DNA from 4 places in the Paenibacillus sp. 01T443 genome. Region 2 is predicted to be linked to each of the others. Evidence: predicted binding sites of a transcription regulator. Region 2 holds the regulator's gene; each other region holds the start of a gene.
What was found. The regulator LexA, encoded in region 2, represses DNA repair genes until DNA is damaged. The targets are predictions, from matches to a motif close to CGAACATATGTTCG.
Positions count from the first base shown of each region.

Region 1: AC1DLI_RS15490 (YolD-like family protein) is a predicted target of LexA. The motif match lies at 4,900-4,913, and genes of this name have one in related genera.
Region 3: AC1DLI_RS02460 (DNA polymerase IV) is a predicted target of LexA. The motif match lies at 2,019-2,032, and genes of this name have one in related genera.
Region 4: AC1DLI_RS21905 (YolD-like family protein) is a predicted target of LexA. The motif match lies at 4,002-4,015, and genes of this name have one in related genera.

Region 1 covers NZ_JBFTPE010000008.1:346,762-352,883, reverse strand. Annotated here, with positions in the region: gene AC1DLI_RS15530 (ABC transporter permease) at 1-543, shown strand, start outside; gene AC1DLI_RS15525 (ABC transporter ATP-binding protein) at 552-1,442, shown strand; gene AC1DLI_RS15520 (ABC transporter substrate-binding protein) at 1,448-2,971, shown strand; gene AC1DLI_RS15515 (2'-5' RNA ligase family protein) at 3,036-3,548, opposite strand; gene AC1DLI_RS15510 (hypothetical protein) at 3,785-3,949, shown strand; tRNA gene AC1DLI_RS15505 (tRNA-Met) at 4,058-4,134, shown strand; tRNA gene AC1DLI_RS15500 (tRNA-Ile) at 4,172-4,248, shown strand; tRNA gene AC1DLI_RS15495 (tRNA-Leu) at 4,270-4,355, shown strand; gene AC1DLI_RS15490 (YolD-like family protein) at 4,942-5,148, shown strand; gene AC1DLI_RS15485 (hypothetical protein) at 5,190-5,393, shown strand; gene AC1DLI_RS15480 (hypothetical protein) at 5,556-5,819, shown strand.
Region 2 covers NZ_JBFTPE010000001.1:93,392-99,513, reverse strand. Annotated here, with positions in the region: gene glnA (type I glutamate--ammonia ligase) at 1-701, shown strand, start outside; gene AC1DLI_RS00475 (hypothetical protein) at 863-1,492, shown strand; gene AC1DLI_RS00470 (NAD-dependent epimerase/dehydratase family protein) at 1,602-2,312, shown strand; gene AC1DLI_RS00465 (hypothetical protein) at 2,433-2,699, opposite strand; gene yjcZ (sporulation protein YjcZ) at 2,931-3,038, opposite strand; gene lexA (transcriptional repressor LexA) at 3,259-3,879, opposite strand; gene yneA (cell division suppressor protein YneA) at 4,038-4,412, shown strand; gene AC1DLI_RS00445 (DUF896 domain-containing protein) at 4,687-4,878, shown strand; gene AC1DLI_RS00440 (aldo/keto reductase) at 4,924-5,913, shown strand; gene AC1DLI_RS00435 (hypothetical protein) at 5,936-6,122, shown strand, end outside.
Region 3 covers NZ_JBFTPE010000001.1:501,697-507,818, reverse strand. Annotated here, with positions in the region: gene AC1DLI_RS02470 (TlpA family protein disulfide reductase) at 1-111, shown strand, start outside; gene cimA (citramalate synthase) at 249-1,865, opposite strand; gene AC1DLI_RS02460 (DNA polymerase IV) at 2,068-3,354, shown strand; gene AC1DLI_RS02455 (ferredoxin) at 3,413-3,649, shown strand; gene AC1DLI_RS02450 (L,D-transpeptidase) at 3,804-5,210, shown strand; gene AC1DLI_RS02445 (hypothetical protein) at 5,216-5,356, opposite strand; gene AC1DLI_RS02440 (quinone-dependent dihydroorotate dehydrogenase) at 5,531-6,122, shown strand, end outside.
Region 4 covers NZ_JBFTPE010000011.1:145,658-151,779, reverse strand. Annotated here, with positions in the region: gene AC1DLI_RS21930 (phospholipid carrier-dependent glycosyltransferase) at 1-638, shown strand, start outside; gene AC1DLI_RS21925 (glycosyltransferase family 2 protein) at 697-1,698, shown strand; gene AC1DLI_RS21920 (GtrA family protein) at 1,700-2,125, shown strand; gene AC1DLI_RS21915 (class D sortase) at 2,141-2,821, shown strand; partial or broken gene AC1DLI_RS21910 (LuxR C-terminal-related transcriptional regulator) at 2,944-3,096, shown strand; gene AC1DLI_RS21905 (YolD-like family protein) at 4,056-4,394, shown strand; gene AC1DLI_RS21900 (hypothetical protein) at 4,384-4,593, shown strand; gene AC1DLI_RS21895 (hypothetical protein) at 4,580-4,774, opposite strand; gene AC1DLI_RS21890 (hypothetical protein) at 4,767-5,114, opposite strand; gene AC1DLI_RS21885 (hypothetical protein) at 5,205-5,453, shown strand; gene AC1DLI_RS21880 (acyltransferase family protein) at 5,622-6,122, shown strand, end outside.

The DNA.
Region 1 (6,122 bases), on a different contig from region 2:
GATGCCAAGGTTGCCCCAATTGTAACTGAGCTTCAGAAGGCGGGCATCGAGCTTGCGTCGGTAAAAGACGTGAGAAGCGAACTGATTTCCCAGTCTAAGCTTCCTACGCGAGGCGGAGTTTTCGGTATTTTGAGTTTAGGTTTCCTCGTTTCGGTAGTCATTACGCTTGCTGGCTATGTGCTGTTTTGGTTCTTTAATCTATCGGGTCGGGTCGTCCAATTCGGCGTGCTCCGCGCGATGGGATTATCACGTAAACAGCTTACAGGAATGCTGCTGCTTGAGCAGCTGTTCACCGCGGGGCTAGCTATCGGGCTTGGCGTTTTGATCGGAAAAGCAGTCAGCTTACTCTTCCTGCCTTTCCTGCAAACGACAGAAAATGTTGCTGAAACAGTGCCTCCGTTCCGTGTTATTTTCGATTCGAATGATACGAATCAATTATTCGTCGTAGTCGGTGTCATGATGCTGATCGGGGCCATGCTGCTCTTCCTGCATATTCGTAGGCTGAGAGTGCATCAAGCGGTCAAGATGGGAGAGGAACGATGACAACAGCGATGATCGATTGCGAAGGCTTAGTCAAAATCTACAAAACCGATGATTTGGAAGTCGTCGCCCTGCAAGGACTTAATTTAAAAGTTAATGAAGGCGAGTTGATGGCGATCATCGGCAACAGCGGAAGCGGGAAATCGACGCTTCTGAATACGCTGGGCGGTCTTGACCGCCCATCTGCCGGCCAGGTGCGCGTAGGTCCTTGGGATTTGCTTAAAATTACCGAAGAGGATCTTGTCCAATACAAGCGAGAGACGGTAGGTTTCATTTGGCAAAATAATGCCCGCAACCTGCTTCCTTACCTCTCCGCGCTGGAGAATGTGGAGATGCCGATGATGTTATCCGGCAAGGTGGATCGCGAGTATGCAAAACAGCTGCTCGAGTGGGTTGGGCTTAAGGAGCGGATGCACAATAAGCTCCATCAATTATCTGGCGGGGAGCAGCAAAGGGTCGCCATTGCGATATCGCTGTCGAACCGCCCGAAGCTGCTGCTGGCGGATGAGCCGACAGGCTCGGTTGATACAACCACCTCTGATTTAATAATGGGCATTTTCCGCAGGCTTAATCACGAAATAGGAATTACGATTGTAATCGTTACGCATGATTTGACGCTTGCGAGCAAGGTTGACCGAGTGGTTGCGATCCGTGACGGTTTAACGAGCACGGAGTTTATTAAACGTAATCCGAATATTAATCTTGATGGAGGTGAGGCAGAGCTTCCGGCTGTTTCCAGCGGACTGCAATCTGTGCATGAAGCCTATGTCGTAGTAGATCGGGTTGGACGATTACAAGTACCGAAGGAATATTTATCTGCTTTAAACATTAAGGACAAAGCAACGATGGAGTTTGACGGCGAGCGGATCATAATCACTCCGCCTAAATCATTGGGGGGTTAAATCGGATGAAGAACAAACGGTTTTCAGGAATTCGGTTTCGCAAATTGACTTTAGTAAGCTTAACGCTTGCTTTGCTTATCGGTTTGCTTGCTGCATGCAGCAGCGGCTCAGAAGAGTCTACCGAAAAACGGGTTTTGCGGATTGGGGTTCTATACGGCGGATCGGATAACGAGCCATACTTCCGTCAGCAATACACGGATATGTACGAAATGTCTCATCCTAACATTGAATTTGAAATCGTAGGCGCAATCAATTATGATGAGCAACGCTTTGAGCAGACAGATCCAGCTAAGCCGGTCACTCAGCCGGATCCTTATGAGAAAATGAAGGAGATGCTAAACGGTCAAAATCCGGTCGATGTTGTAGTCCTTGATTACAATATGCTGCGCCGTATGACGCAAGACAACTTGCTTCAGCCGCTGGATCCTTTAGTGCAGCAGGATAAATTTGATCTCAGCGATTATGTTCCGACCGTGATTGACGGAATTAAGGCTGCAGGTGAGGGCAATCTTTATGCATTAACTCCTACATTCAGCTCTTCTGCTCTTTATTACAATAAAAAGTTGTTTGCTGATGCTGGCGTAACGCCTCCAACAGATAAAATGCAGTGGGCGGATGTGCTTAACCTTGCACGTCAAGTAGCAAAAGGAGAGGGCGAAGAGCGCAAATTCGGTTTTGCGTTTAACCGCTGGCCATCCGATGGCTTTAATGACACACAGGTTTACAGCCAGGCTCTGCAATTGAAAATGTGGGATGACAAAGGCGAGAAAATGCTCGTTAACAGCGATCAGTGGGAAAATGTCTGGAACACTGTTTCCTCTCTCTACCAAGAAGAAATTATCCCTACCCAGGAGTACATGAACAAAATCTATGAGAAGCAAGCTGCTGACGGCGGCAATGTTAATGATCCATTCTACGGCGACCTGTTTATCAAAGGCAAAGTAGCCATGACAATTGGAGAATACGGCTATATCAATGAGCTCAAAAAAGCATCGGATAACGCATCGAAAATTAAAGATTTCGAGCCTGTTGATTGGGACGTTGTTACGGTACCGGTTCATCCGAACGATCCAGAGGTCGGCGGCAACATTTATCTGAGCCAATTGATGGGTATTAACAGTAAAGCGCAAAATGATAAAGATGCATGGGAGTTCATCAAATTTTCGAACAGCAAGGAATGGGCTAAGCTGAAGTCGAGAAGCTTGTACGAGATGGTTGCCCGCAAGGAGTTCTTGACGCCAATCGGAGGCTTGCAATACAACATGGACGCTTTTACTTCCCTTAAGCCGCTTCCTCCAACGAGCACGGATTCCGAAAAAATATTCCGCGAGAAACCAGGTATTTGGGAAGCGCAGCAACCAGGCAACGAGTTATTCCAAGAAGTGATTAAAAAGACGAAAACAGCAAAAGAAGCGCTTGCCGAGTGGGAAACCCGCGGTAACGCTGTGCTGGAACGCTTGAAAACGAACCCTAACGGTGGCGTAGACGGCGGTGGCGGCGCAATTGACATTATGCCAGTACCAAGATAACTAATACAATAAAAAGCCCGCAAACGATCCTAGCGTCGTTTGCGGGCTTTTTCCTACTATAAGGCTAACCTCTTAGAAGAAACGACTGATAGGCGGTCCAGGAGCCGTTATCGGTCTGATAAAGCAAGTGTACGCGATCTATTCTCGAAGATAGGTCAATGACCTGCATGCGTAGGTTGCCATATACATCATGAAGTTCATCTGCAGAGAGCTCTTGCCCAATAGTGACATGCGGCGTGAATACATACTTAGGCTCTGCGATAGTCATAGGTCCGCTGCAAACCTTATCATGGAGCTGCTGCATGGGGACTGTGTCCTGAAGCGCAAGGTAAAGCACGTGATTGACCGGATAGAAGGTAGAGACCCGGTTCAATTGAATGGAGAACGCAGGCATCGCGGATGTGATTTGCTCTAAATGGTTCACAGCTGCCTGCAGCTCGTCATCCGACCACTCCTCAGCTTCTCTTAGCGTTAGATGAGCAGGAATGGCTGAGTAATGCGGATCAAGCCGTCTTCGCCAGCTATTCGCGAAATCCTGTACATGTTTTTCCGGAAAAACGACGACACCATATAACATGGTCTTCAGCTCCTTCAAAATGACCTAATTTGAGTATACCCGATTTGTATAAAATTTAAGAAGTTGAAAAATTCATCATTTTTGAACTTAAGGAGAGGCGAATGGGATTCATGTGATTGTAAAGGCTTATGGTTATGTTTACTTGTATTATCTCATGTTTGGGGTATCCTAATGGCTACAACCTTTATTGAGGCAGCGACATGCTGTTTATCCTATAAAACAGTGGAGGGATTCGCATGAGATGGGTGTACTGGGTTCGCCTATACGAGACGAAATTTCAAGCGGGGTGCCTAGTTAGAAGAATGGAAAACGACTGGTGGGTTCACGGCTACGAAAGTCCCCGTGAAGTCGAAGTTTTTCGGTCGCGCAAGGGGCGGTTCGGGGTCAGATTTATTCCTTAAAAAAGAATAAAAAATAAAATAGAATATTTTGCTTGACTTAAATCATGCTCATATAGTATATTATTTTATGTCGCCATTTCAAGAAGCTTTGCTCAAATGGATATACGTCGCGGGGTGGAGCAGCCCGGTAGCTCGTCGGGCTCATAACCCGAAGGCCGCAGGTTCAAATCCTGCCCCCGCAACCAACCTTTCGATGAATACGTTGAAATATACGTTTTTCGAGGGCCCTTAGCTCAGTTGGTTAGAGCGGTCGGCTCATAACCGATTGGTCGGGGGTTCGAGTCCCTCAGGGCCCACCATAAGCAAAACCTTCACAACATGCCGGGGTGGCGGAACTGGCAGACGCACAGGACTTAAAATCCTGCGGTGGGTGACCACCGTACGGGTTCGATTCCCGTCCTCGGCATACCTCGAAAACCTTGAGATTTCAATGGTTTTCACGAAGTACATAATACCATTCAATAATAATTTATTGAATGGTAAAAGGAAGCAGCACCTCATAAACGCAGTTTACTCGTTGAAAAACGAATGAATCGCGAAGAGGTGCTTTTTTCTTTGTCCGAAAAGCTCTATCCAGTCTGACGAAAGAACACGATAGCGGTAACTAGTTAAGATGTTGTAAACAATCCAATTGAATTTGAAGATTTAATGCGGCAACAGCTAGATTTAATTAGAAGTTGTCTTATTCGTAATTTATTTGGACTTACACTGACTTGCTACAGGGATGTTCTTATAATGCTCGTTAGTATGTTGGAGAAGAGAGGAATTAAACGTTTAATTGATGTTAATGCAGGTTCAATCTATGAGTGTGTTTCAGCCAAGAGAGATGAAGGAGCTGTAGACGCGCAAAAGACAGGTAATTAAATAACATCAATAAAGCCGATTTCCTTCTGAACTAGGGGGGAAGTCGGTTTTATTAATTTTGTTTCCATCAAGTCATTATTGATAATAGAACAAGTGTTTGCATATAATAAATACACCAATCTACAAGGATGGTGTATTCGATGAGAAAGAAGTTAGTAGCAAACAGTTTATGGGAATCAAGTCGTATGATGCTGCCGGAGCATATTGTGAGCATAAATGAACATGCATACCAACAAAAGAAACGATCACGAATTCATCTTGATGAACAGGAATGGGAGAGTATCTCAAAGGCCGTTGAGAAGCGTAGATCAGTTAAAAGGTCGTATTATGATTGATGGAGAATGGTTCTAAATCAAAGACATCGAAGGTGTCCAATTTGAGGATTGATCGTCAGAAACTAATCGAACATCTTGAGTTTAACGCTGAGCAACTTCGATTGAAGATTGATGGCTATGATGAAGCGAAAAGCATCGATAGCGGAATGATTCTGATGTGGGTTGCAAAGAAGGTTATGCTCACTCATTTATTGGACGATTTGTATAAAGGGAAGTTTGACGAAAAAAAATCCGGTCACTCTTAAAAGTGGCTTTTTACATGCCTGAAGGAGCTGAACCGGTGAGAAACCTTACCGAAAATATTAGATCAATTTTCATTTGGAAACTATCCATTGGTTTTTTATTTTGTATAATGCTAAATAAAAAGTGACATACTTATATCCACATAAATATATGGAGGTCGTAATATGAGTGTCACGTTTTTTGGTCAGTTAAAAGATAGGAAACTGATACAAATCAGAGGAAATATTGAGATGATTAGAGAAGATATAGTGAAATTCGAAAATACTCTAAGGGAATATGAATATGTGTTGCCTCTGATACCTGATGGATTTGAAATGAAGAAACACATAATTGAAGAATATCAGATGCGTAAATCCATACATAGTGCATTAACAGATGAGGTTTCACGTCTTGAGAGTCAGTCAATGCTAACAATTGTTCCTAAATGACTATTTGAATTGTTGAATTCAAAGGTAATAAAAAGAGCCTTCTCACTAGAGAAAGGCTTTTTGTTTTCAGTAATATAGAAGTATTAAAATGAAAGGTAGAGGAGCAAACAGACTCAAATCCGGTCTCCAGTTCCACAAGTGATGATTACCACCTTTTAGGGATTATTATTGATACATATATGAGCATGATTGCCTGATTGCCACGAACCGCGCGTAAAAACAGATGCCAAGGCAAAATAAAAAAAACTGCCTCGAATTGAAGGATGAGCAGGAGCGAATTCTAAATCGAATATACATAATAAG
Region 2 (6,122 bases):
AAACGTTCAAGCTAGTCGTTAAGACGGTTGCACGCGAGCATGGCCTGCATGCTTCCTTTATGCCGAAACCATTGTTCGGCGTTAACGGCTCCGGTATGCACTGTCACCAATCCTTGTTCAAAGGTGATACGAATGTGTTCTATGATGAGAAGGACAAGCTGGGACTTAGTGCAACTGCACGTCATTACATGGCAGGAATACTGCTCCATGCACGTGCAATGGCTGCCATTACGAACCCAACGATCAATTCTTATAAACGTCTAGTCCCTGGTTATGAAGCACCATGTTATGTTGCATGGTCCGCGAGCAACCGCTCGCCAATGATCCGTATTCCGGCTTCACGCGGTCTTAGCACACGCGTAGAGGTACGTAATCCTGACCCGGCGGCAAACCCGTATCTAGCGCTTGCAGTTATGCTTAGAGCTGGTCTTGACGGCATTCAGAACAAGCTGCCATTGCCTGCTCCAACGGACCGGAACATTTACATCATGACTGAGGAAGAACGTCAGGATGCAGGTATTCCGAGCTTGCCGCTCGATTTGAAGGAAGCACTCGATGAAATGCTAAGAAGCGATATCATTTGTGAAGCACTTGGCGATCACGCGCTTGCCCATTTCTACGAGCTGAAAGAAATCGAATGGGATATGTACCGTACTCAGGTTCACCAATGGGAAAGAGATCAATATTTGACTCTATATTAAGAATATCATCCCTTGACGCGATTAGCGTTGAGGGATTTTTTTTGATTAAACAGTACTACACATAGTTGGTACTATTCGCTTGTCTGTCGAATTGTTATATTCAGAGCAGTTAAGAATGGCTGCCGGATGAATATAACAACGGTTATCAGGAGATGAGCAGAATGACAATAACAAGTTTAAATAACGAGATAACTGATAGCATATATATATTACTTACCGATACAGGGACCTTGTTTACTAGACTAATCAAAGGGTTTACGGGTGCCCCTTACAATCATGCTTCGCTTGTATTGGATGAGAATTTAGAAGAAATCTATAGTTTCGGACGAAAGCGTGTAAATAATCCTTTGCATGCCGGGTTTGTGAAGGAGGATGTTTATCAAGGAACATTCCGGCATTTTCCGGAAACTCGCTGCAGGCTGCTACGGATTGCTGTAACGGAACATCAAAAAACGGCCTTAATGAAGGTGATTAGCGAATTCGAAAAGGATAAGAATAGGTATCGGTATAATTTAATTGGGCTGTTGGGTGTATTGTTAGAGATGGATTTGCAGCCCGCTCATTCCTATTTCTGCTCGCAGTTTGTTGCCGAGACGCTGAAGTCCAGCGGAATCCATATGTGGGATCGTCCATCAACTTTAGTGACACCGAATGATTTTCTTGTGCATGAGAGCGTTCAAGTCATATATGATGGACCATTATATGAGTACCCAAAGCTAGATCGTCAAAGATTAGGTCAGTTACAAAAACCACATTATCCAACGGTTCTTTTTGGTAAGCGAGCCGTATAGTTCAAATGTAATCGACGTACAATTAAGAATATTGTTTGTTTTTAACCGAATGATCGTTTATTATAGGGACATGAGACACGAAGATGAAATTGGAATTGGGTGATTAAGCATGCTTGACCAAGGCTCACTGACGGGACAAAATGCAAAGAAATTAAATGTAATAATAACAGGAACTACTGGGATGGTTGGGGAAGGCGTGCTGCATGAATGTCTGCTTCATCCGGATATTGAAAAGGTCCTTGTTATCAATCGGAAACCATGCGGAGTTGTTCACAACAAATTAAAAGAGATTGTCCATGTGGATTTCTTTCAAATCGATTCCATTGCTATGCAGTTAACGGGCTACGATGCTTGTTTCTTTTGTCTAGGCGTATCCTCTGTTGGCATGAATGAAGAAAAATATAGTCATCTGACGTATGATCTGACGCTATACATGGCAGGTATTCTTTCGAGCAAGAACCCGGATATGGTTTTCTGTTATGTATCAGGCAGTGGAACCGATAGTACGGAGCGGGGGAAAAGCATGTGGGCTAGAGTGAAAGGGAAAACAGAAAATGCACTGTTACAGCTACCTTTAAAAGGCGCATATATGTTCCGGCCTGGATACATTCATCCTACCAAAGGTTTAAATAATACACACGGATACTATTCTGCATTGAAGTGGATGTATCCAATGCTCCTCGCCCTATTGCCGAAGCATGTGATTTCATTAAAGGAAATTGGTCTAGCAATGATCCAAGCGGCAAAATCGGGACATGCAAAAACCATTTTGGACAGCAAGATGATTTCTGAAATGGCCAAACTAGCTGATAAAAGTTAGCTTCTTGATGGATTCATTCGGTAAGATGCATCTTTGATATCGAATTGCTGGGGGATGTTTAGGCTAAACCTACACATTCCCCGCCGGAACGATTGGAATCGATAAGACTTTTAATTTGATTTATTTACAATAATGACGATGTCCGCCATGAAAGCCACCGCCGTGGAAGCCTCCTGGAGGCCCCCCGTGAAAGCCGCCAGGACCTCCTCCAGGGAAGCCGCCTCCTTGAAACCCTCCATGCCACCATGGTCCTCCAAAAGAGCCAAAAGGCGAAGGAAAAGGGAGTGGAAGCACTTCTGGGTAAGGATAAGGATAGGGATAAGGGTACGGATAAGGATAAGAAGGCGGATAGGGATAAAATGGGGGCTGGAGCGGTCCGAATGCCATTACGTTCTCCTCCAATACTTATTTTGATATGATCAGCCTATGCTTCTATGGTTGCCTATGTAACTTGCCCATCATTATTTACTAGTGCGCTCAAGTGAAGATCAATACTTGTTTACGTTTCGTTAATGATTGTGCGTTTCATCGGAACGGATACGCAAAAAGGCCCGATTTACGGGCCTTTTTGCGTTTGAGTCGAGAGGCTAAGAGAGAAAGAATGGATAGGGGCTGTTATTAGTAGCCGCCGAAACCCATACAGCTGCAAGCTATAATCACCAACAAAATGAAGAGAACCAAAATTGTGCCTGTGTTTGTAAAAGCTCCACCAACGTAACCGGACATTTTTCAATGCACCTCCTTACGTGTTGAGTACACAGTATGTTATGCGGGATAATTGTACGTTGATTGGGTGTTTGTCTGGGAGAGGCATTCATCCAGCAGCCTAATTTTAAGGAAAACGATTGGTTGAAAGTTGAAGGGGCTTAGCGAACAAAGAAAAGGCTGGATCAAAGACGCATGTGCATCTGATCCAGCCTTTTCTTTATGTACATTTACAATCCGATTAATGTATGTCGCGGAAAAGTCCAATGACTTTACCAAGTATCGTTACATTTTGGAGTAAAATCGGCTGCATCGTGGAATTCTCCGGCTGCAGGCGAATATGATTTTTCTCCTTATAGAACGTTTTAACTGTTGCTTCGTCATCCTCTGTCATGGCGACAACGATTTCACCGTTATTTGCCGTTTGCTGTTGCCGAACAATAACGTAATCTCCATCATGAATGCCGGCTTCGATCATACTCTCGCCCATAACATTCAAAATAAAAACGCTGCTGTCTCCGACAAAATGGGCAGGAAGCGGGAAATACTCCTCGATGTTCTCCGTAGCAGTGATAGGCACACCAGCTGTAACCTTGCCCACAATCGGCACCTTAGCTACGGAAAGCGGGATAATGCCATCGACGCCTTCTTGATCTAAGATCTCAATTGCACGGGGTTTCGTAGGATCTCGGCGAATCAGACCTTTCTTCTCCAGGCGGTCAAGATGACCATGAACGGTTGAACTGGATAACAATCCAACAGCTTCGCCGATTTCTCGAACGGAGGGTGGATAGCCTTTCTCCCGGACTTCATTCTTGATGAATTCAAGAATCGAATGTTGTCGGTTAGAAATCTTCGACACTGCAATCACTCCATTAGTAGGTTTGCAAAAAATTATAACATAGAACCGGAGTTCGTACAAACATAAGTTCTTAAGTACAAAGGTTCGCATTTTTTCATTGACACCAAACGTCTGTTCGTGTAATCTAAAAACAGAACAAACGTTTGGGGTGCTGATAAATGATAACTAGTCCAAGCTTTTATAGAACGATCCATAAGCCGGAAGCAAGCAAAGCAATGAAGTTTTCAAAGGTAATTGTACGCTTATTAAAGCGTCATACGGTTAAGGTTACTGTATGTTCTGCTTTGTTTATCCTATTATTCACGAGCTTTTTAATGATGGGAACAGATGCATCAGGGAGCTCTCCTGAAGCAGCAACAAATGATGAGCAGGTTATCACTGTTCGTACTGGAGATACATTATGGGAGATTGCTAGACAATTCACTGACTCTAAGCATGATATAAGATATGTTGTATATCTGATTAAGGATCGGAATGAACTACATTCAGCAGAGATTAAGTCCGGACAGAAGCTTATAATTCCAAATATATAATTTGAATGATATTTACAATGGCTTGCTAATAACACTAACCTATATGCTTTCTGGAACAAGCGGATTACTAAATCTACTTGCTTCAGAAAGCTTTTTTGCATAAATGATTGATTTGCCTCATTCATCTCATTTCAGAGGATAGGAATTGAATCCAGAGGCTTATTTTCCACGTGAAAAGTATAGGTTTTGAACATGCCTTGCCTTGACAACTGATCGTCGAAAATGTCAAAGTATAGAGTAGTGGTTTTTCATCATGAGAGGAGTAGAGCAAGGTATGGAATTTTCGAAAATAATTGAACGGATTAACGAGCTCGCTCGTAAAAATAAATCTGAAGGCTTAACCGATGCGGAAATTGCCGAAAGAGATGAGCTTCGCAAGCAGTATTTAACGAATTTTAAGAACAATTTTCGACAACAGCTTGAAACGATTGAAATTGTGGATGATAAGGATAATATCAAGCATTAATTATTGTCTAAAGACATCATTTAATATCCAAGAAAGGGTGATTAGATGAATTACAAACTATTAGGCAAAAGTGGACTGGCGGTTTCTGAGCTTTGTTTGGGAACGATGACCTTCGGCAACACAACAAGTGAAGAGGATTCGATTGAGATGATCAATCGTTTTGTTGACCGAGGCGGCAATTTTCTGGATACTGCTGACGTATATGTAAGCGGCCGTTCCGAGGAGATCGTCGGGAAAGCGATTAAACACAATCGCTCTGATATTGTACTGGCAACAAAGGTAAGGATGACCACATCCAAAAATATCAATGGCGTGGGATTATCGCGCAAACATATCATGGATGGTGTTGAAGCCAGCCTAAAACGACTTCAAACCGATTATATTGATTTGTACCAGGTACATGTATGGGATCATGCAACACCAATCGAAGAAACGCTTCGCACGCTTGACGACCTTGTTACCTCAGGCAAGGTTCGCTACATAGGTTGTTCTAATTTTTTTGCATGGCAATTGATGAAATCGTTGGCATGTAGCGATGCAAACCGCTATGTCCGTTTTGTATCCATTCAGCCGCAATACAGCTTAGTAAGCAGACAAATGGACCGAGAAATGATGTCGCTCTGCTTAGAGGAAAAGGTAGGCATTATTCCATGGGCTCCCATTGGCGGAGGATTTCTTACTGGGCGTTATACCAGAGAAGAACCTAAGGAAGGTCGGATGACTTCGAAGGTAGGCGAGAGCGCCTGGATTAATCGAGCCTCGGACAAAAATTTCGTCATTCTTGATACACTGCTGGAAGCAGCAAATGAGCTTGGTAAAACGCCTGCACAAGTTGCGTTAAGATGGCTGATTCAACGCGAAGGAATTACTTCGCCGATATTCGGTGCCAGCAAATTAGAACAGTTTGAAGATAATATCGGTGCAATAGGCTGGGAAATGCCAGAAGAAGTCTGGAACCGTTTGGAGCAAGTCAGTGCGCTTCCAGATGATTATCCGAATCGCTTTATCGATAAATTCCGCAGACCGTTTGAATAGGGCTTTTTAAATTAGGAGGAGAATGAGCTTGTCACGTTCCTGGGAGCGCAAGGTGCGCAAAAATATGACCGAAATAAATAAACAACGCAAAAAACAAGGCAATGGCCAAATCGTGTTTAACGCCGAGAAATCCGATAAAATTATTGGACGTAATTACATCGCACCAATCTTATTGATTTTATTTATCGGAATGTACGTTATTTTGATGC
Region 3 (6,122 bases), 410 kb from region 2:
GATACGTTTCCAACAACCTTCCTTATTGATAGTAAAGGCGTCATTAGGGAACGTATTAACGGTGTCATCCCCTATGAAGAATGGCAGCGGTTGATTGAAAAGTGGATGTAACCAGGCGTAAATGGCTGCAGCCGTCCTTTGGCGAAGAAAGCTCGGTTTGCGGATTTAGAAGAGAATACTTATAAAATCTTATATAAAAAAAGGGTTGGCTGGATATCACAATGTGATATCCAGCCAACCCTTTTTTATTAATGATTTACAAGCCCGATGCGATCAAGCGGATCGACATGCGTATTATCAACCTTAACCATGTTGAGCAGCGCATAACGGATGCTGTCGACAAGTGCTTCCCAGCTTGCCTCGATGACATTGTTGGAAACGCCGACTGTGCTCCATGTGTTATCAAGTCCTGTTGATTCGATTAGTACGCGGACCTTAGCGGCTGTAGCGTCCTTCTCGTCGATGACACGAACTTTATAATCGGATAGGTGAATGCTTTCGATCTTGGGATAAAACTGCACCAGCGCCTTGCGCAGGGCGTTATCGAGCGCGTTAAGAGGACCATTGCCTTCAGCTGCCGTGTAAACCTGCTGTCCGCCAACGTTAATCTTGACGATAGCTTCGGAAATCATTTGACCGTTTGTTTTTTCTACGAGCATTTTGAAGGATTCAACCGTGAACACTTCCTTAACCTCGCCGCCGAATGCTTCACGCAGCAGGAGCTCGAGAGAAGCGTCAGCGCCCTCGAACTGATAGCCTTGATGCTCCAGATCTTTGATTTGATCCATTATGAGCTTCGTTTTTTCATTGTTTGCATTAACGTCAAGTCCAAGCTCTTTGGCTTTGGAAATAATATTGCTTTGTCCCGCGAGCTCAGAAACGAGAATACGCTGCTTATTGCCTACAAGCTCCGGCTGAATATGCTCATAGGTTTTGGAGTCCTTCATAATGGCGGAGACGTGAATGCCGCCTTTATGCGCGAATGCTGCATTGCCGACATAAGCTTGGCCAACCGGCATATGTACATTCGCGATTTCACTAATATACCGTGCCGTACTAGTGAGCACGCGAAGCTTCTCTTCCGGCAAAACGTCGTAGTTCATTTTAATTTGCAGGTTAGGAATGATCGAGCATAGATTCGCGTTGCCGCATCGTTCGCCATAGCCATTGATCGTTCCCTGTACTTGACGCGCGCCGGCTTCAACAGCTGCGAGGGAGTTAGCGACTGCAAGCTCGCAATCATTATGCGTATGAATGCCGATCGGTGTAACCAATTCTTGCTTAACCCGCGAAACGATCTCATGAATTTCGCTCGGAAGCGTACCGCCATTCGTATCGCAAAGGACCAGCCAGTTCGCTCCAGCCTCTTGTGCTTTCTTCAATACGGATATTGCGTACTCCGGATTATTCTTGTAGCCGTCGAAGAAATGCTCGGAATCAAACAAGGCTTCCATTTCGTTTTGCTTTAAAAAAGCAATCGAATCATAAATCATCGAAAGGTTTTCTTCTAGTGTCGTTTGCAGGGCAGTATGTACATGAAAGTCCCATGACTTGCCTACAAGCGTTGCGGCCGGAACCCCCGATTCAGCGATGCGGACGAGACTTGCATCCTGCTCAGCCAAACTGTTCTTGCGGCGTGTGCTGCCGAATGCGGTGATTTTGGCGTTAAGGTTGAATGCTTTGATCCGTTGGAAAAATTCGATATCCTTGCTGTTGCTTCCTGGATTGCCGCCTTCAATATAATGAACGCCCAACGCATCGAGCTTCTGGGCGATTTTTAATTTGTCATCCGCTGACAGGCTGATGCCTTCACCTTGAGTACCGTCACGCAGCGTCGTATCAAATATGGAAATGTTGTTTGTCATTAACGGGACGCCTCCTTCGTTGATTGCCTATTCAAATCATAATTTACTATTATAACACTTGTCTTCACGAAAGTAGAGGGGAAAAAAGTAATTTTTGTGGCTAGACCTGCTGTCGTTGACTTGACCCTACTGGAATTGTATGCTTGGGTTGATCAAACTTATGTTCGCTTATTGCTTCAATTAGGCGGTGTTTAACTCGATTATGAAAAATACAAATGATCATTATCCGGCTAAAGGCCGTGTTATCATTCATTTAGATATGAATGCTTTTTATTGCTCCGTCCATGAAGCCGAAGAGCCTGAGAAATACAAGAACAAGCCTACAGCGGTGTCCGGAAGCGTGGAGCAGCGAAAGGGTATTTTGGTTACCTGCTCCTATTTGGCAAGAAACAGAGGAATTAAGACGGGAATGACGGTAAGACAGGCACTTCAGCTATGCCCCGAGCTTATACTAATAAAGCCTGATTTTACGCTTTACCGAAAATATTCTCAGGGATTCATGGCTATCGCCAGACAATATACGCCGCTTGTGGAGGCCGTATCGATCGATGAGTGCTATATGGATATCACGGGGTCGAAAATGTTTGGGACGCCGCTAGAAATTGCAGAATCCCTGCAGAAGCGAATCCAGTCGGAGTGGACGCTTCCATGCTCGATTGGCTTGGCCCCGAACAAACTGCTTGCGAAGATGGCTTCGGATATGAAGAAGCCGAACGGACTAACAGTGCTGCGAATTCGTGATGTGAAAAGTGTATTATGGGATAAATCATGCGATACGTTGTTCGGAATAGGCAAAAAAACGGCTGATAAGCTTGCAAAGCTAAACATTCGTACGATTGGGCAGCTGGCGGCTGCCGAGGAACACATGCTAAATAAGCATTTTGGTGTCGTAGGCTCATGGATGAAATCCGCTGCGCACGGAATTGACCACGCTGAGGTTAATCCGAACAGGGAGCGGAATAAGTCGATCGGACATACAACGACGCTTCCGAGCGACTTAACGACCCGCGAGGATGTATTCAGGGTGCTGCTCAATTTAGCCGATCAGACTGGACGAAGACTGCGCAGGCAAAAGTTAGTTGCGACAACGGTTCAGATTACGATCCGCAAGCCGGATATGACAACGATTACCCGCTCTCATACATTGGCTGCCCCAACACAGGAGGCTGATGTATTTTACAGGGAAGCCTGCAGGCTGTATGAGAAGCATTGGAAGATTGGCGAGCCAATCCGTCTGCTCGGAATCACCCTTCAAAATCTCACGCCGCTGGACGATACGGCCCTTCAGCTTGATTTGTTCAGCTATGAGCAGCAGCCGCGGAAGGAAGCATTAACCAAAGCGATGGACCGACTCCGCGACAAATACGGAGAGGACGCGGTTCTGACTGCGGGAATGCTTGGTGATGACCCATCAACCTTAATTAGGAATAAACGAATTCGCGGTACATCCTTGCAAAAGGATGATAGTTTGTTATATATTGATGAATGAAGCTTGACTGATCAGAGACGAGATTATTCCGTATATTTTTATTTGGGAGGGAATTTCCATGGGTAAGTTTACTTGGGTTGAAAAAGATACGTGCATCGCTTGTGGAGCTTGCGGAGCAACCGCTCCTGACATTTATGATTATGATGATGAAGGTCTTGCAGAAGTTATTTATAAAGCAGACGGAAACAAAGGAAACACAGAGATTCCGGAAGATTTGTTTGATGATTTGCAGGATGCGGCTGACGGCTGTCCTACTGATTCAATCAAAATTGCAGACGTTCCTTTTAATTACTAAATCATAATCGGAAGCAAAGCTCCTCATCGCATGCTTAAACTGCGAAGAGGAGCTTTTTTCTGTTTTCTGTACGCACAGTAAAATGCTGAAGGGATACAAACAAGCACCCATCCTGCCGATAAAGAAAACATACCACATGTTGGGAGGATGGGGGATGGACTCTCCAGATGACATATTATATTTGAAGCAATTTGTAAAGCAGCACCCTGATAACCAAATGGGGTGGTATTTGCTTGGCAAGCAATATTTGCTCGCTGGAAAAGAGGGCAAAGCAAACTACTGTTTTTTGCAAGCCGGCGAGGTTTATGACGCTTTTGAGCATGAAAGCCATCCTTTATCGGAAAAGCAGCTGCAGCTGCTTAAAGAATGGGGCTTGCGGCATAAGAAAAAAATGCTTGTCCGCAGAACCGTAGCATTAGTGGTCTTACTGCTCTTCATTGCTGTATTAGTGCCCGCTAACGGCGCTATCTATAAACAGACGGACGAACAACCCAAACCGGTGGCTCAAGGCTATATCCCTCCAATAGGAATTGTATTGGTTCCGCAAAAAGATCGAAATCCGATTGGAAGTGCTTGGAATAGTCTGATTGCTGCGGGGAAAGAAGCTTCGCTGCTCACGATCGCAGCTCGGCTGGAGGAGGATAACGGCTGGCGCAAATGGACAGGAAATACAAGACTGCTTATGTCTGTGGAGAAGGGCGATTTAAACGGAAAGCTAAATGTGACGATGTTTGATCGGCTTGCCTGCTCGTGTGAGCCGTCTGATGCAGCTGCAGTCACAGAACAGTACAAAGGCTGGAGAGAGCAGCAGGAGACACACTGGACGCTCGCTAGCGCAGTCTATCATTATGAGAAGAAATACAAGAAATGGCCGGAGAAGCTGGATGATCTTATCAAGCCTTACCCGAATAATGTCATCGCTGGAGAACGCGAAGGCATGAGGACGATGTTTCCGGTGGTGCTGAAGAAGCTCAAAGGCACACACCAAAGTAGCATTAGTGAAGCCGAAGTGCCATCCGTAGAAGCGGGCAATCAGCCGATGCAGGGGAAGGATAAGTTGACGAAGCCGAGTAGTAATCCGATGGTAGGCAGCAACGGTATTTTAGATAAAGAATGGAGCCAACCTCTTTCGATCGTTGTCGATAAATCGAACCATAGGCTTGCTGTTGTTCAAGGTAACATCGTAGTGCGCAGTTATCAGGTAGGTCTTGGCGGAGACGAAACGCCTGAGGGGAGCTTTTATATCAGCGAAAAGGTAAAGAATCCAAATGGACGCGAGGACGGAGATTTCGGAAGCCGCGGCATGACGCTGTCTAACACCTTATTCGCAATCCATGGAACCGATGAGCCGAGCAGCTTAGGCAAGGATGAGTCGCTGGGCTGCGTTAGAATGGGCAAGGCGGATGTCGAGGAGCTCTTCGATATGGTGCCTCTCGGAACGGCGGTGCAAATAAAAAACGGGACGCTTCCATCCAAGCTGCAGCAGCCTCCCGAACGCTTTAGGCTGGAGCCGCGCCAGAATGAAACCAATCCCGCTAAAATTTATAAATGGTTGACGTAAGAGGCTTACGAAGTGAAAACTAAAAGCAAGGCAACCGCAACGACAATAACGCCGACGATAGAACCAATCCAAATGAGTGCTTCCTTGTTTACCTCTTCCTTCGGCTTTGCTTTAATTGTTGCAGGCTTTCTTTTTGGTGAACTCATCGACAATCAACCTCTCTATTTCAAAATGATAATGAATATGTTCTCATTGTAATCGTTTTCTAGACAAGCCGCAATATAACGGACGCTTGCACCTTATGTGCAGGCTCTTTTCTTTTTGTCGTAAAAAAGATAAACTGACATGTAGAACATACATCTGAGATCGGAGTGAGTAAGTTGCTTTATTCTTCAATTTTAAAGCCGATTTTTTTTCGAATGGACCCAGAAAAGGCTCATCATCTTGTTATTGACGGCCTAGCAGCAGGCGGCGTAGTTCCAGGATTAAACGGGCTAATGCATGCGATGTACGGCGTGGCAAAGTCGCCGGAGCTTGAGACTGATCTATTCGGACTGCATTTTCCACATCCGGTGGGCTTAGCCGCCGGTCTGGACAAAAACGGCAAAGCAGCAGACGGCTTCTCAAGCGTAGGCTTTGGCTTCGCCGAGGTAGGTACTGTAACACCGAAAGGACAAGCTGGAAACGAACAGCCGAGATTGTTCCGACTCCCGCCTGATGAAGCGCTTATCAATCGGATGGGCTTTAACAATGATGGAACGGCTGCTATGGCAGAGAAGCTGTCACGACGCAAAATAAATCGAATACCGATAGCCGTAAACATCGGCAAAAACAAAACGACTCCGAATGAGTTGGCCCATGAGGATTATCAAACCTGCATTCGGGATTTGTATACATATGGTGATTTCTTTGTCGTTAATATCAGCTCGCCGAACACTCCTGATCTACGCGACCTGCAGCATGGTGAAGAGC
Region 4 (6,122 bases), on a different contig from region 2:
TTGCTGTTTGTCTCGTATTCTATATTGCGATACCGCTTGTGATCTATGCCTTGTCCTACATCCCGGTACTGACCGTCATGGATGACGGTTATACCTTGAAGAGCCTTATCGATTATCAGAAGCATATGTTCAGCTATCATAGCCAGCTCGTATCGACACATCCGTTCTCATCATCCTGGTGGGAGTGGCCATTTATGAAGAGACCGGTATGGTATTATTCCGGCGACAATATGGCCGAAGGCTTAAAGTCTACAATCGTTGCGATGGGTAATCCGCTTATTTGGTGGACGGGAATCTTCGCAATGGCTGCGACGATCTGGATCAGTATCAAACGGAAAGACAAAGCTATGTATACGATATGGATTGCATTCTTGGCACAGTACGTACCTTGGATGCTGGTCACACGGCTCACGTTCCTCTATCATTATTTTGCGATGGTGCCGTTTATTATCTTGAGCTTGGTTTATATATTCAAGGTGATTGAAGAGAAGCAGCCAAGCTTTAGGCTCGCGCGCAACATTTTTCTGGCTGCGGTCATTCTGTTGTTTATTACCTATTATCCTGCGCTCTCCGGTATGACGGTGAAAAGCTGGTATGTAGAGCATGTGCTGCGCTGGTTTCCGAGCTGGTTATTTTAAATACTGCGTTGCCAGAAGGACGGCGACAGTCGTCTACGCTTGAGAAAGGGGCATATAGATGAAGCAATCAGCTGTAAAATACAGTGTTATCGTCCCGATGTTCAACGAAGAAGAGGTTATCGAGCATACGTATGAGCGGCTGAAGATGGTTATGGATCATGCTGATGAGCCGTATGAGCTGATATTCGTCAATGACGGAAGCAAAGACCGTACAATTGAACTAGTGTCAATGATTTGCGATTTCGATCCGAACGTCCGGCTGATCAATTTCTCCCGCAATTTCGGCCATCAGATCGCGATCTCCGCCGGTATGGACTATGCGCAGGGGGATGCCATCGTCGTGATTGATGCGGATCTTCAGGATCCGCCTGAGGTCATTCTAGATATGATCGCCAAGTGGAAGGAAGGCTATGAGGTCGTTTATGGCAAACGGCTTAAGCGCAAGGGCGAGACGGCATTCAAGAAGCTGACTGCGAAAATTTTCTATCGTACGCTGCGCAGCTTAACCAACGTTGAAATTCCTGTGGATACGGGTGACTTTCGATTAATTGACCGTAAGGTATGCGATGTGCTGCGTGGCTTAAAGGAGAAAAATCGCTTTGTGCGTGGCTTGGTCAGTTGGATCGGCTTCCGCCAGACGATGGTTGAGTATGAGCGGGAGGAACGTTTTGCAGGGGAAACCAAATATCCGTTAAAGAAGATGATCGCTTTTGCCATCGACGGGATTACCTCGTTCTCCTATAAGCCGCTAAAAATTGCAAGCTATATCGGCTTTACCTTGTCGTTTACAAGTTTCTTGTACCTGCTGGTCGTCATTTTTCAGAAGCTGTTCACTGGCAGCACGATTGCGGGCTGGGCCTCCATCGTAGCGGTTAACCTTTTGTTTAATGGCATTATTTTGATGCTCCTTGGCATTATCGGCGAATATATTGGCCGGATTTATGATGAATCCAAAAACAGGCCGCTTTATATCGTTCGCGAGGTACAGGGCTACTCTGAGAAAGATGCGAATCAACCAGAGAATGCAAACGTCTCGGAACGGGTTAAAGAGTATGGCTAAAATGGCTTCCAAAAAGGTTTTCTTTCAATTCTTGGCCTTTAATCTAGTGGGGCTGCTCAACACTGCAATCGATTTTCTGCTTTTCACCCTTCTTCTATGGTTAGGAACCTATTATTTAATCGCGCAGATCATTGCTTACGGAGCGGGAATGATTAACAGCTTCGTGCTTAACAGCCGATATACCTTTCATAAGAGAGACGGCCTCGTCTCAAAACCGCAGCAGATCAATAGAGGATTTAGGTTCGCCCTGTGGAATGCCCTCTTACTTGGAATTACACTGCTGCTTCTTGCCGCCTTTACAGAGTGGTGGGGAATGAACGAGGTCGTATCCAAGGTCATCGTAACGGTGATTACCGTGGCGCTGAATTTTTATGGAAGCAAGAAATGGGTTTTCGCAGTGAGCGGGTCGAGAGCAAAGAGCAGCTAACGAAAGGCGGGAAAAATGAAAAAAATATTATCTTATACATTAGTAATCGTGGGTCTTCTTATTTTACTTTATCCAAAAGCGAACGAATGGTACGACAACCGCCAACAGGATAAGCTGATGGCGGATTGGGAAGAAGCTAGCTTCGATGAAACGGCAGAGCAGCAGGCACAGCAGCAGTATGAGGATTTGACGGATCTGTTTAACGAGGAATCGGCAGCCGCGGCTGTGGATGCTGAACCTGAACCGACGATTGTACCTACGGATCCCGCCACGGATGCCCCATCAGCTGCTCCGGCAGCGCAGAAGCTCACACCGATCGCAACCATTAAGATTGACAAAATAAAGCTAAAGCTGCCTGTCCTCGAAGGAGCTACCCAGAAAAACATGAAATCCGCCGCCGCCCATTTAAAGGAAACAAGCGCGATAGGCCAGATCGGCAACGCGGCAATCGCAGGTCATCGCATGCGGTCGAAGGGAAGGTTGTTTAACCGGCTTGGCGAGGTAGAGGTCGGTGATAAAATCGTCGTGGATACAAAGGAAAAATCCTATACCTACACGGTCTATAAAGTATCGATTGTAAAACCAACGGACGTATCCGTGCTTAATTACAACAACAAAGACAAGCTGCTTACCTTAATCACTTGCGATCCGATCGTGAACCCAACGCATCGTTTAATCATCCACGCAAAAATGTAAGTGATAGAGCCCATTTTCTCCGCTTAACAGCACCAATGGTACCGCCCCTTCATAGTATAAGTTGACTGTATCCCTTAACCTTGTTAAACCATAAAAACCCGCGCAAGGAGGGGTGACAAACATTGAAAGGTAGCGACCATAAGAGCAAGTTTTTATTGACGCATCGTGAACGCGAGGTATTCGAGCTGTTGGTACAGGATAAGACAACAAGAGATATTGCACAGCAACTATTCATCAGCGAGAAGACCGTCCGCAACCATATTTCTAATGTGATGTAATTTGAAGCACACAAAATATATTTTGATGCAAATTTGATGCAAATCACCAAAAAGAGCAGCGAGGGATTACTCCTCCTGCTCTTTTTCTTTGATAATTTCAATGATTTGTTAGTAATGGTGCACAAATGGAAATTTAAAGTAAAAAGTGCTATTTCTTGTCATGTGAATGCCACCAATATATGAAAGCACTAATCGATAACAATGTAGCCGATGCAAAGTTATCAGGAGGTGATCCTTTATCTAACGGCAGGCGCTCAGAAACACGACGAGAACGAACGTTTGGTCTATCTGCTTGTAAGTGGACACCAAAAACCAAAATTTCTCATAATCGATTCTCGGGCGTCTGGCGGTGTTTTGAAATCTTCGTAAAGAGTCACCAACTTTGTTGCCGAACCCTCCAGCGTGGATTCGGCGACGTCTCAGCCAGCTCTGCAGGTTCGGTTGGCTACCGAGATCGAGACGAGGGGGAACGCCTTCGTCCTAGTAACACAGCCTGCGGAGTAATATTGATACTAATATTCCTGCCATCCTTTTGAATCATTAAATAAGTATATTTTTTTACTGAACCAATTAACCTTGATTTCTGATTGATTGTTTTTCTCTGGTGCCAACATTATAAGAGGCGAGAAAAGTAGAATTGCAATTATGAGTCCAATAATAATTTGTAAAATACTTTTCATATTAACGCTCCTTGTAAGTAGAATTAATTATTACTAGAATATCACATTCTGTATAAAGAACGAATTTGGATACGCCGATCCTGCAAGACAGTATGGTTTTGTCATTTCCCAACTGCCTTGTTTGCTGACTCATCCTCCTGGTCATTGACTGCAGGTGTAAGGATTGTGCTCGCAGCGGCTATGACATGCCGGATTAGATGTCATTTCTTCACTCTTGAATATAGAACATTTGTTCGCATATAATAAGAACATCAAATATGAGGGACGGTGTTCTAAATGGCGACAGGATCACGCAAGAAACTTGAAGGAAACGGAATATGGGAAAGCAGTCGAATGATGCTGCCTGAACATAAGGTCGCACTAAATAACTGGTCAAGAGATCAGCACAAACGTCCAAGAATTTATTTGGATGAGCAGGAATGGGAAGATGTATCGCGCTTTGTTGCAGAATCACTGCAACTCCGCGTGCCAATTAAACTAAAAATGTATCATGAACTTGAGGATCTAGAGATTAATGGAATCGTCGATCGAGTGGATCAGCATCAAAGTCGGTTCATGGTTGACGGTGAATGGTTTTTAATCCGAGATATCGAGGGTGCTGAGATTGAGCATTGATCGTCAAAAGTTAATTGAGCATCTTGAAGCAAATGCTGAGCAGCTGCGCATGAAGATCGATGGTTATGACGAAGCAAAAAGCATCGACAGCGGAATGATATTGATGTGGGTTGCTAAGAAGATCATGKTCACTCATTTGCTGGACGATTTGTATAACGGGAAATTTAACGAAGAAAAAAAGCCGCTTAGCGAACCTTGAATTCGCAAGCGGCTTTTACATAATGCATGTTATTGATTGTAACGGTGTGCTCATCTTGCTTCTCGATTACTCCACCGTAATCAATGATCTCGCCATCCTGCCAGGCGACAACAGGTGTTTGGTTAAAAATTGCGGCGGATAGATGAGCATCGGTGGTAAGGATGAACCCGGATTTAAACATACTTATGATTAACAGCTGCGTTATATCGAGAAGTAATTAGAGCGTCATTAAAGTCTGTCAAATCTTTTTGAGAAGATTCAATAACTATTTTTTCGCCTGTTTTAAGACTGATATTAATGGTATTGATGGGCTGAGGCGCTTTCAAATCAGTATAAGCAGGACCATTTGATGATGCAGAAATTGATTCAATTTCATTGTAAAGGTAAGTCTGTGCTTTATGGTTATTCAAATTAATAACGTAGAACCTCGAAACTCCAACAGCATATGTGATGTCACCTTGTCGAAAGGTTATTATTGAATTATCTTTTATGATGTTTACTATTTCATCTCGATCATCCATGTTATCACATCTCCTTTCATACCATAATTCGTCTTTTAAGAGGAATTTCCTTCCTATTGCCGAATAATGGTGACGAGGGAGGTGTTCAGAATGGGATCGAATGATATTTCAAATGAGTTTAAAGAAGCAGTTGTAAAATTGCATGAACAAAAAGACAACCATCTCGGTCAGATTGTGGCGAGTTACGAGGCTGTCCAATTGAAGTATGAGAAAGAATTAGAATTGGCTAAGATCTTAAACGATCCATCAGCTCTCTACCTTCAGGGAATTGTGGACGGATTAAAAATGGCTACAACGACTTTGAAGGCTTACAATGAAGGCATGAAAGATAAATCATGATTGATAAGGAGGCTGCTCAAATGAGCGGCTTTTTTATTTAAGTGTCTTAGGCCTATAAACTTACAATAACGAATCATTACCATACCAAAGAACTATAAATTCTTGTTGATAGAACATGAAAGTGTGTGTAGAATGTTCTTTATAACGAATTTGAGGTGGGTAATTGGAATGATTAAACGTTATGAAGAACTAGACTCGTTAAGAGGTATAGCAGCCGCGACTGTTGTATTGTGTCATTTATTACCGTTAGCGAATTTCGCGCTAATTAATAAATTAGACAAAACACCATTTCATTTACTATGGGCTGGACATGAGGCAGTTATCTTATTCTTTATTTTAAGTGGTTTTGTTTTATCGCTTCCTTTTTTCACCGATGGTAAAAGATCAGGTTATAAAGACTACTTAATAAGGCGAGTATGTAGAATTTATTTACCATACGCGATCAGCGTGATTATCGCCATTTTGTGCATGAAGTTATTTTACTCAATTGACTTTTTCATGTTAGGTGGCTGGTTCAATACTTCCGATAAACCAATATCGATTCAATTGTTGTTAAATCACGCTATACTGCTCACCGAGTTTGATAGCTATAGATTTAATATGGTTATCTGGTCACTCGTACATGAAATGAGAATCTCAATAATTTTCCCGCTTATTATGTTTTTAATA